DNA from 2 places in the Dendrosporobacter sp. 1207_IL3150 genome. Region 1 is predicted to be linked to the other one. Evidence: a T-box and tRNA genes for the amino acid it is inferred to sense, from the RefSeq annotation. Region 1 holds a T-box; the other holds one or more tRNA genes.
The links. A T-box is a leader RNA that pairs with one kind of tRNA and senses whether it is charged. The one in region 1 lies ahead of thrS (threonine--tRNA ligase), so its partner is inferred to be a tRNA-Thr.

Region 1 (4,345 bases):
TTTGAAGAATTGAACCATCATTTTGACAGTATAAGATGCCGCGAAGGTGATAAGATTGATGCAGCGCTGCTAGTTTACAGAATAAAAAATGAAAACAGTGATGAACATGCATATGCCGTTGGTCGTACTAAGTTTTCGATCGAAGATATGGCCGAAATTGTTGGTGTTTTGGTTAATGCGTTAAACAGCGAAGTTGCGGTGAAAACGGAAATGGAAGGATGGACTCCTGGAATGAAAATCGGACAAATTTATGAATACTCCCCCGAATTACCGCCTTCGTAAGATAATATTATAGTTAGAGCTATTATCTTTTCTTCATCATAACTAGGATTCTTGACTAAATTGAGAGAATAGTATGCTAAAAAGGGACTAGGAGCGATTAATGTGTATAGTTTTCCTTTAGCAGAAAGTGAACAAATCTTAAACAAAGATTTTGCTAATTTATATTGTGATGGCGATGCTTTTAATGGGGCTTTATATTTAACAAATGAAAGAATTGTTTTTGTAGGGTATCTTCTTGATATTAATAACAAATATATTGAGGAGATACCATTGGTACATATCAAGGAGATAAAAAAGGATAAGACGTTCTTTGTTATCCCTAATTGTTTACTGGTTGAGACTATAAAAGAGCGCAATTTGAAGTTTATTATTAGTAAGAGAGATAAGTGGTACTCTAAGATTTTAGAAGAAATCAACAAACTATAGAATGCTAGCATCTGTTGTCAACAATTACATTAGATACGTTTTGAAAAACAAGCCATATGCGATTAGTTTTGCTAACGCATATGGCTTGTTTTTCTTGCAGTAATTGTTTTGTATGCAATCAAGATGTAAAACATATAATAGACCTAGAAGGGAGTGAGGCTCGTGAAACTACTTTCTGTTGGTTTAAATGATACAACAGACGATGTGCGGACAAGGTTGCAAAATGATTGTATATCATTAAATAAAGAAGGCTTCCGAATTGCACTAGATGAAATTATTAAAGGGGATTATAGATTCATTGGCTGCAACGTTATAGAAGGCGAACTATCTTTTCGGAACTATGAACGTATAAAAAACTTACTTAAAAACCAGGTTGCTAATATTTTAGCCGAATTGATAGTAATGCATGAAGAAAAGAAAATAATTAAAAGGATTATTGAGCAAAATTATTATTATTTTAGCCAGTTGGAGCGAGATGAAATTTATTGCAATGCTATAAAACTGCTTAAATGTACAGATATAATCGACCCTGCTTTCAGCTATAATGCACGTCGTGATAATGTAGCATCCAAGATTCTTGAGTATCTTGATAACCACCACGAGCTCGTAGTTGAAGGCTTTATAAACTTTAGGCTGAAAGATTATCGTGAAAAGCTTGTAGATTTAGTTGATAAAGCAGTGGATGATTTCATGATGGAGATGGAGTATAAAGAATTTATCGGCGTACTTAGATATTTTGTAGATGTTCAAGAGACTCGAACTGAAGAAGTACACGTAGTAATTGATAATAGTGGTACTTATAAAGTATTAGATAACCAAGGTAAAGCAATAAGCAGCCAATATCTTGAAAACTGCACAATAAGCAGTTTTTCTGACATAAACTATGAAGATCTACTAATTACAGCATTAATAACGATAGCTCCATATAGTATAATATTACACAATGACAATTTTAATGGTATCTCTAATGTAGTGGAAACTATTAACAATGTTTTTGAGGGGCGTGTAATAACTTGCAACGGATGTGAGTTCTGTTTAAAGAGTGTTGAATCTTGACAGTTCGAATGGATAAATATATAATTAATAAAAAATTAATTATTTAAAAAGTAATGCAGAGGACACGATAATAGATTTTAAAGCGTTACAGAGAGAAAATGCCACAGGCTGCAAGCATTTTACGCGTAAGCTATTATTACCACCTCTAAACTGCGCGGCTGAAATATAGTAAGCCTAGCCGGGGTAGTTCCCGTTATAAAAATTAAGATGGACTTTATTAAAGTCAATCAGGGTGGAACCGCGGGTAGAACTCTCGTCCCTATTTGGGAATGAGAGTTTTTTTATTTATTGTCAGGAGGTTATATAAGTGGAAAAACTAAAAATTACACTTAAAGATGGGGCAATCCGTGAAGTTGATCATGGTATTACTTTGGCCGAATTTGCACAGTCATTAAGTCGCAGTTTAGCTAAAAGTGCTTTAGCTGCAAAGTTTGATGGCAGGCCGGTGGATTTGAATTATAAATTGGAGCGCGATGGCAGTGTAGAATTCATAACTTTCGAAGATGGCGAAGGAAAAGAAGTTTTGCGTCATAGTGCTTCGCACATTCTTGCTCAAGCCGTTAAGCGTTTGTATAGTGATGTGAAACTAGCTATCGGACCATCTATAACAAATGGTTTTTATTACGATTTCGATACTCCTCAGCCATTTAGCCCAGAGGATTTAGCAAAGATTCAGACTGAAATGGAGAAGATTGTACAAGAAAATCTTCCTATCGAACGTGTTGAGTTATCGCGAGAACAAGCATTAAGAATGTTTGAAGAACAAGGTGAGACTTATAAAATAGAGTTGATTAAGGACTTGCCTGAAGATGTTACAATTTCGTTATATAAGCAAGGCGAATTCAGCGATTTATGCGCTGGTCCCCATGCTCCGTCAACGGGCCGCGTAAAAGCTGTCAAACTCCAAAGTATTGCAGGTGCTTATTGGCGTGGTGATGAAAAACGCAAAATGCTTCAGCGTATATATGGAACTGCGTTTGAGAAAAAAGCTGAACTTGACGCATATTTGTTAATGTTAGAAGAGGCGGCTAAGCGTGATCACCGCAAGTTGGGTCGTGAATTAGATCTATTCAGTATTCAAGAAGAAGGTCCCGGGTTTCCGTTTTTTCATCCCAAAGGAATGATAATTCGCAACGAACTGGAAAACTTCTGGCGCAAACTTCATGTTAAGTATGGCTATCAGGAAATTAAAACACCTATTATTCTAAATCAAAAATTATGGCAGATGTCTGGTCACTGGGATCATTACCGTGAAAACATGTATTTCACCAACATCGATGAAGAAGGTTATGCAGTAAAGCCGATGAACTGTCCAGGTGGTATTCTAATATATAAAACTCAGCACCACAGTTATCGTGATTTGCCTCTGCGCACTGCCGAAATGGGCTTAGTACATCGCCACGAGCTTTCTGGTGCGTTACATGGACTAATGAGAGTACGTAGCTTTACTCAGGATGATGCCCATATCTTTATGCTCCCATCGCAAATTAAGTCTGAAATTAATGGTGTAATCGATTTGTTTGATACTGTGTATCGTACTTTTGGGTTAAGTTATCATGCTGAATTGAGCACTAAACCGGAAAAAGCCATGGGATCTGATGAAGTTTGGGAAACTGCAACAAACGCTCTTCGTGAATCACTCGAGGAACGTGGAATGAATTATAAGGTTAATGAAGGCGATGGTGCTTTCTATGGCCCTAAAATTGACTTTCATCTGAAAGATTCTATAGGTCGTACTTGGCAATGCGGTACAATTCAGTTGGATATGATGCTACCAGAAAAATTTGACTTGAATTATATTGGGGAGGATGGACAGAAACATCGTCCGGTAATGATTCATCGGGTTGTTTATGGAAGTCTTGAGCGCTTTATTGGAATCTTAATCGAACATTATGCAGGAGCGTTCCCAGTATGGTTGGCACCTGTCCAGGTTAAAATATTGCCAATCACCGATCGACATGTAGAATATGCCAATAAGCTGGCAGCTGTTATGCGTGATAAAGATATTCGAGTTACAGTTGATGATCGTAATGAGAAAATCGGCTATAAAATACGTGAGGGTCAGCTAGAAAAAACACCGTATATTTTAGTTGTAGGTGATAAGGAAGCTGAGACCTATAGCGTCGCAGTACGAAAACGCGGTGAAGGTGATATTGGCGCTCAGGCAGTAGATCAATTTATTTCGGATATTTTGGTAAAAATTGCGGAAAAATCCTAAACGGTGCTTGACTTTATTGGAATAGGATGCTAATATTACAAGGTAACATTAATGATTAAGTAGAAGCCATCCGCTTCTCACCTTGCAGCGCTGAAGTTGGTAAGGTTGATATTGCCATAGTTTTATTTTACTATTGGTGCGGGTGGCTTATGTCCACCCGCTTTTATTATTTTTATCTCGAAAATTTCAGGAGGTGAATCTCAATTAGTAAAGAAACTTTAAAGATCAATGAGGAAATTCGCGCAAGAGAGGTTCGTGTAACAAGTTCAACCGGTGAGCAGTTGGGGATCATGTTATCAAGGGATGCACTACGGTTAGCTGCAGAGCAGCAACTGGATTTAGTTGAAGTAGCTCCTATGGCTA
Region 2 (4,345 bases), on a different contig from region 1:
ATCAGGCTTGTTAATATAGACTCTGTCCAATATCAAGTTGCAAGAGAATTTATGATTAGATTAGAAGAGCAGGATTTAAATTCGAGTGTAATTCTAAAAAAGATGGCTCTTCTAACTAGAACTAGCCCGGATAATTTTATAAGAAAATACCAATATATCACTCAGTAAGACGGAAGAATATATTTAAATTGCCTGACAATACTAATTATGTAAGTATTGGAGGGGCAACTATGGATTCAGTTGGTGCTATTTTGTTCAGGGTAGTAGCAACATTAGGAGTTATACTAATTGCGTTGAAACTTGTTGGTCAACGTCGTATAAGTGAGCTAAATACGCTGGAGGCAGCGGTTTTTATCGTTGCCGCTACTGCTGCCGGCACGGTTATTGCCGATTCGAACGCAGATATTAGTGCTGCGATTATCGCTCTTATCATACTAGGAGCTATTCAGTTTAATATCGGACTGCTTACGAAAATGCGTGAGTTTAATTGTAGAAGAATATTAAAGCCGATTATTATAATTGAAGATGGAAGTTTGTTGCAGGAAAATCTGAAAAAATTACCTATTTCTACTGATCGACTTTTAGAGTTGCTACGTGGTAAAGATGTTTTCAATATAAATGAGGTTGAAATAGCATTATTTGAACCTAGTGGAAATCTAAGTGTTTTGAAAAAGGCACGATATCAGCCAATTACTCCAAATCAGCTTAATTTAGAGGTTGAACAAAATTTGGTATTAGTTCCGGTTATTATAGATGGAAATCTGCAAGAAGATGCTCTTAAAAATCTAGGATTTTCAGTAGTGCAGATTGCAGAATTTGAAAAGCTTAACAAAGAAAAATTAAATGAGGTTTTCGTAGCTTTTATGGATAAGGAGCATAATCTTCATTTAGTAAATAAAAACGATGCTGAAAGTAAAATGTTTATACATTGACAAGGGTGCTCCCTTGTTTTTTTTCGTGCAAGATAACCATAAATCTATGAGATATCAGTTTTCTGAGGTTCAATATAACTGTTGCGACTTGCGCGGGTATAATTGCGTCGACTCATAATTGAAAATGCCACGATGTAGTGTATAATGTTATAAGTGAGAGAGCTGGAAAATATTATAAAGGATGTGCTGCTATGAATGAAAATATAATTGCTGTAATTATTGGAATTATTGAAGGACTAACAGAATTTCTGCCAGTATCTTCAACCGGACATATGATTCTAGTCGGGTCTATGCTAAATTTTGAAGGAGAAATTGCTAGTGTTTTTCAGGTTTTTATCCAGCTAGGTGCTATACTTTCAGTCCTTTTTATATATAGAGAAAAGTTTGTTCAGATGCTCCAGCCGAGAAAACTGAGTCTTTATGGTCGCGGATTAACTGCTCAGCACGTGCTTGCAGGTATAGTTCCTGTTATGGGGATTGGTTACCTTCTTCATTCTCCTATTAAAACGTATCTGTTTTCTCCTTATACAGTTATTATCGGTTTGGTAGCTGGTGCCGTATTGATGTTGTTAGCGGAGAAACTTACTAGTCGTCCTAGTACCCGTGATGTTGATCAAATTACAATAAAACAAGCTTTTTTTGTTGGACTTTTCCAAGTTTTGGCTCTATGGCCTGGTTTTTCACGCTCAGGCTCTACGATTGCGGGTGGACTGTTTTTCGGTTTAAGTCGCAAAGCTGCAGCCGATTTTTCATTTATTATTGCAGCGCCTCTAATGGCGGTAGCTTGTTTATATGACCTATTGAAGGTCTGGAGTAAACTTAGCAGTTCAGACATTACGATGTTTGCTATTGGTTTTGCAGTGTCTTTTGTGGTTGCGTATATATCAGTAATGTGGTTCTTACGTTTTCTGAATAACTCTTCATTAGCGGCATTTGCTTATTATCGCTTTGTTCTTGCGGCGTTTTCCTATTATTATTTTTTTGTTCGATGACCAGGCCTTTATATAACATGGGCACAGGCCCAGCGGATAAGTCCCTGGATAAATTCGGCTAATGTTCATTTGATAAAGTAAGTTGTTTGTTAAAGTCATATAGAACAATTAAAAAATGAAAAAATTAACATCATAAAAGACTTTACATTTGAAAGCTCTTATGATAATATTATTACTTGTGACGAGGTAATTATTTATCGCGGGGTGGAGCAGTTGGTAGCTCGTCGGGCTCATAACCCGAAGGCCACAGGTTCAAGTCCTGTCCCCGCAACCAACTTATTAATCACTTAACAGCTAAAAAGTTATTGACATAATAAGTCGAATAATATATAATAACCTTGTTGTTGACGAAGCAAAATGCTGGCATAGCTCAATTGGTAGAGCAGCTGACTTGTAATCAGCAGGTTGGGGGTTCAAGTCCTCTTGCCAGCTCCATAATGGATGGGTTCCCGAGTGGCTAAAGGGAGCAGACTGTAAATCTGCCGGCTCTGCCTTCGTTGGTTCGAATCCAACCCCATCCACCATTTAATCGCGGGGTGGAGCAGTTGGTAGCTCGTCGGGCTCATAACCCGAAGGTCGTAGGTTCAAGTCCTGCCCCCGCAACCAACATCTATTTGCTGGTGTAGCTCAGTCGGCAGAGCGTATCCTTGGTAAGGATAAGGTCACCGGTTCAATCCCGGTCACTAGCTCCATAATATAATACGGCGGCGTAGCTCAGCTGGCTAGAGCATTCGGTTCATACCCGAAGTGTCCGGGGTTCAAATCCCTGCGCCGCCACCAATAACAACAGTTAACTTCGTGAAAACGGAGTTTTTTTATGTTTTAATGCGAAAACACTCCATGCTAAAATAAGTGTTTTAACTATTAAGTGTATAAAATAAATTTTGGTTGGAAATATTTATAAAGGCTGTAATTTCTAAGTTTCATAGTGGTGTGCTTAAAATCCGCGGCTCAGTCAGAATAATAAAGAATTTTACACAAAAGGGTTTTGGTGGAAAAACAACATACCCGGATGCGTGGGCTATTGACAGCGCGATATAAGTGTGCTAGATTATATTAGTGACATTTTGAAGACGTGTCATATTTACAGGTAAGAGGGGTGCAAAAAATGCGCAATGCAGTAACATTGGCCTGTGTTGAATGCAAACAACGCAATTATCAGTCCAATAAGAACAAAAAAAATGACCCGGATAGATTAGAATTCAATAAGTACTGCAAGTTTTGTCAAAAACATACTTTACACAAAGAAACTAAATAAATTATAATTAATCTGTTGATTAACATAAGTAGGGGTATAGCTCAATTGGTAGAGTAGCGGTCTCCAAAACCGTTGGTTGTGGGTTCAAGTCCTACTGCCCCTGCCATATAACTTTGTGTTAAGCTCAATAGCAGTACGCTACGGGGATGTGAAGAAAATGGCTGCTCAAGAAACAGCTGTGCAAGGCACTACTTCGCGCTGGAAGAGATTTTTCCGAGAAGTAAAAGCCGAACTGAAAAAAGTATCATGGCCGAATAAGCAAGAACTTATATCGTTTACAGGTATTGTATTTGTTTCTGTTGTTGCAGTTTCAGTATTGATTTGGCTCGTTGATATGTTTTTTAATGAGTTATTGCATTTAATTATACGATAAGCCGGCTAAGGGGGTGAGGGACGTAGCAGAGCGTCCCTTCAGGTGATGGAATCCGAAAGAAATTGGTATGTAATCCATACATATTCCGGTTATGAAAACAAAGTTAAAGCCAATCTAGAACGTAAAGTTCATTCGATGGCGATGGAAAACGAAATCTTCCGCGTACTTGTACCGATGGAAGATGAAGTTGAAATTAAAGATGGCAAGAAAAAAATTGCCAAGAAAAAAGTTTTCCCGGGCTATGTTTTGGTTGAAATGATTGTAAATGACCGTTCATGGTATGTAGTGCGTAATACACCCGGTGTAACTGGTTTTGTCGGATCTGGCACTAAACCAATCCCACTCACTGATGCCGAAGTAAAACGTATCCTTAAGGCGATGGGAATTGAAGAACTCAAGCCAAAGATTGATATTGAGGTGTCTCAGCACGTGCGTATAAATTCTGGTGCTTTTGAGAATTGGACAGCCACAGTCACTGAGATATATCCTGACCGCAGCAAGCTGAAGGTGCTTGTAAATATGTTTGGACGTGAAACTCCAGTTGAATTGGATTTTACTCAAGTAGAAAAGATATAGGTATTTATTTAAGGAGGTGTAACATAAATGGCTAAAAAGGTTGTTAAACTTGTAAAACTACAAGTCCCTGCTGGCAAAGCTACTCCAGCGCCTCCGGTCGGTCCTGCGCTCGGTCAAGCTGGTGTTAATATTATGGCTTTCGTAAAGGAGTTCAATGAGAGAACAGCTGCTCAAGCTGGTTTAATCATTCCTGTTGAGATTACAGTATTTGAGG

Region 2: it has a tRNA-Thr gene. The T-box ahead of thrS (threonine--tRNA ligase) is inferred to sense a tRNA for this amino acid. The anticodon was not compared.

Annotation. Positions count from the first base shown of each region.
Region 1 is NZ_JBAIYU010000026.1:22,996-27,340, reverse strand. Features, by position in the region: gene V6C17_RS13030 (hypothetical protein) at 1-282, shown strand, start outside; gene V6C17_RS13025 (GRAM domain-containing protein) at 385-708, shown strand; gene ytxC (putative sporulation protein YtxC) at 871-1,764, shown strand; T-box leader at 1,809-2,028, shown strand; gene thrS (threonine--tRNA ligase) at 2,072-3,982, shown strand; ribosomal protein L20 leader region at 4,034-4,157, shown strand; gene infC (translation initiation factor IF-3) at 4,180-4,345, shown strand, end outside.
Region 2 is NZ_JBAIYU010000032.1:119,471-123,815, reverse strand. Features, by position in the region: gene pfp (diphosphate--fructose-6-phosphate 1-phosphotransferase) at 1-168, shown strand, start outside; gene V6C17_RS15640 (DUF421 domain-containing protein) at 231-932, shown strand; gene V6C17_RS15635 (undecaprenyl-diphosphate phosphatase) at 1,124-1,924, shown strand; tRNA gene V6C17_RS15630 (tRNA-Met) at 2,123-2,198, shown strand; tRNA gene V6C17_RS15625 (tRNA-Thr) at 2,284-2,359, shown strand; tRNA gene V6C17_RS15620 (tRNA-Tyr) at 2,364-2,448, shown strand; tRNA gene V6C17_RS15615 (tRNA-Met) at 2,455-2,530, shown strand; tRNA gene V6C17_RS15610 (tRNA-Thr) at 2,541-2,616, shown strand; tRNA gene V6C17_RS15605 (tRNA-Met) at 2,628-2,704, shown strand; gene rpmG (50S ribosomal protein L33) at 3,033-3,182, shown strand; tRNA gene V6C17_RS15595 (tRNA-Trp) at 3,213-3,288, shown strand; gene secE (preprotein translocase subunit SecE) at 3,340-3,555, shown strand; gene nusG (transcription termination/antitermination protein NusG) at 3,601-4,131, shown strand; gene rplK (50S ribosomal protein L11) at 4,159-4,345, shown strand, end outside.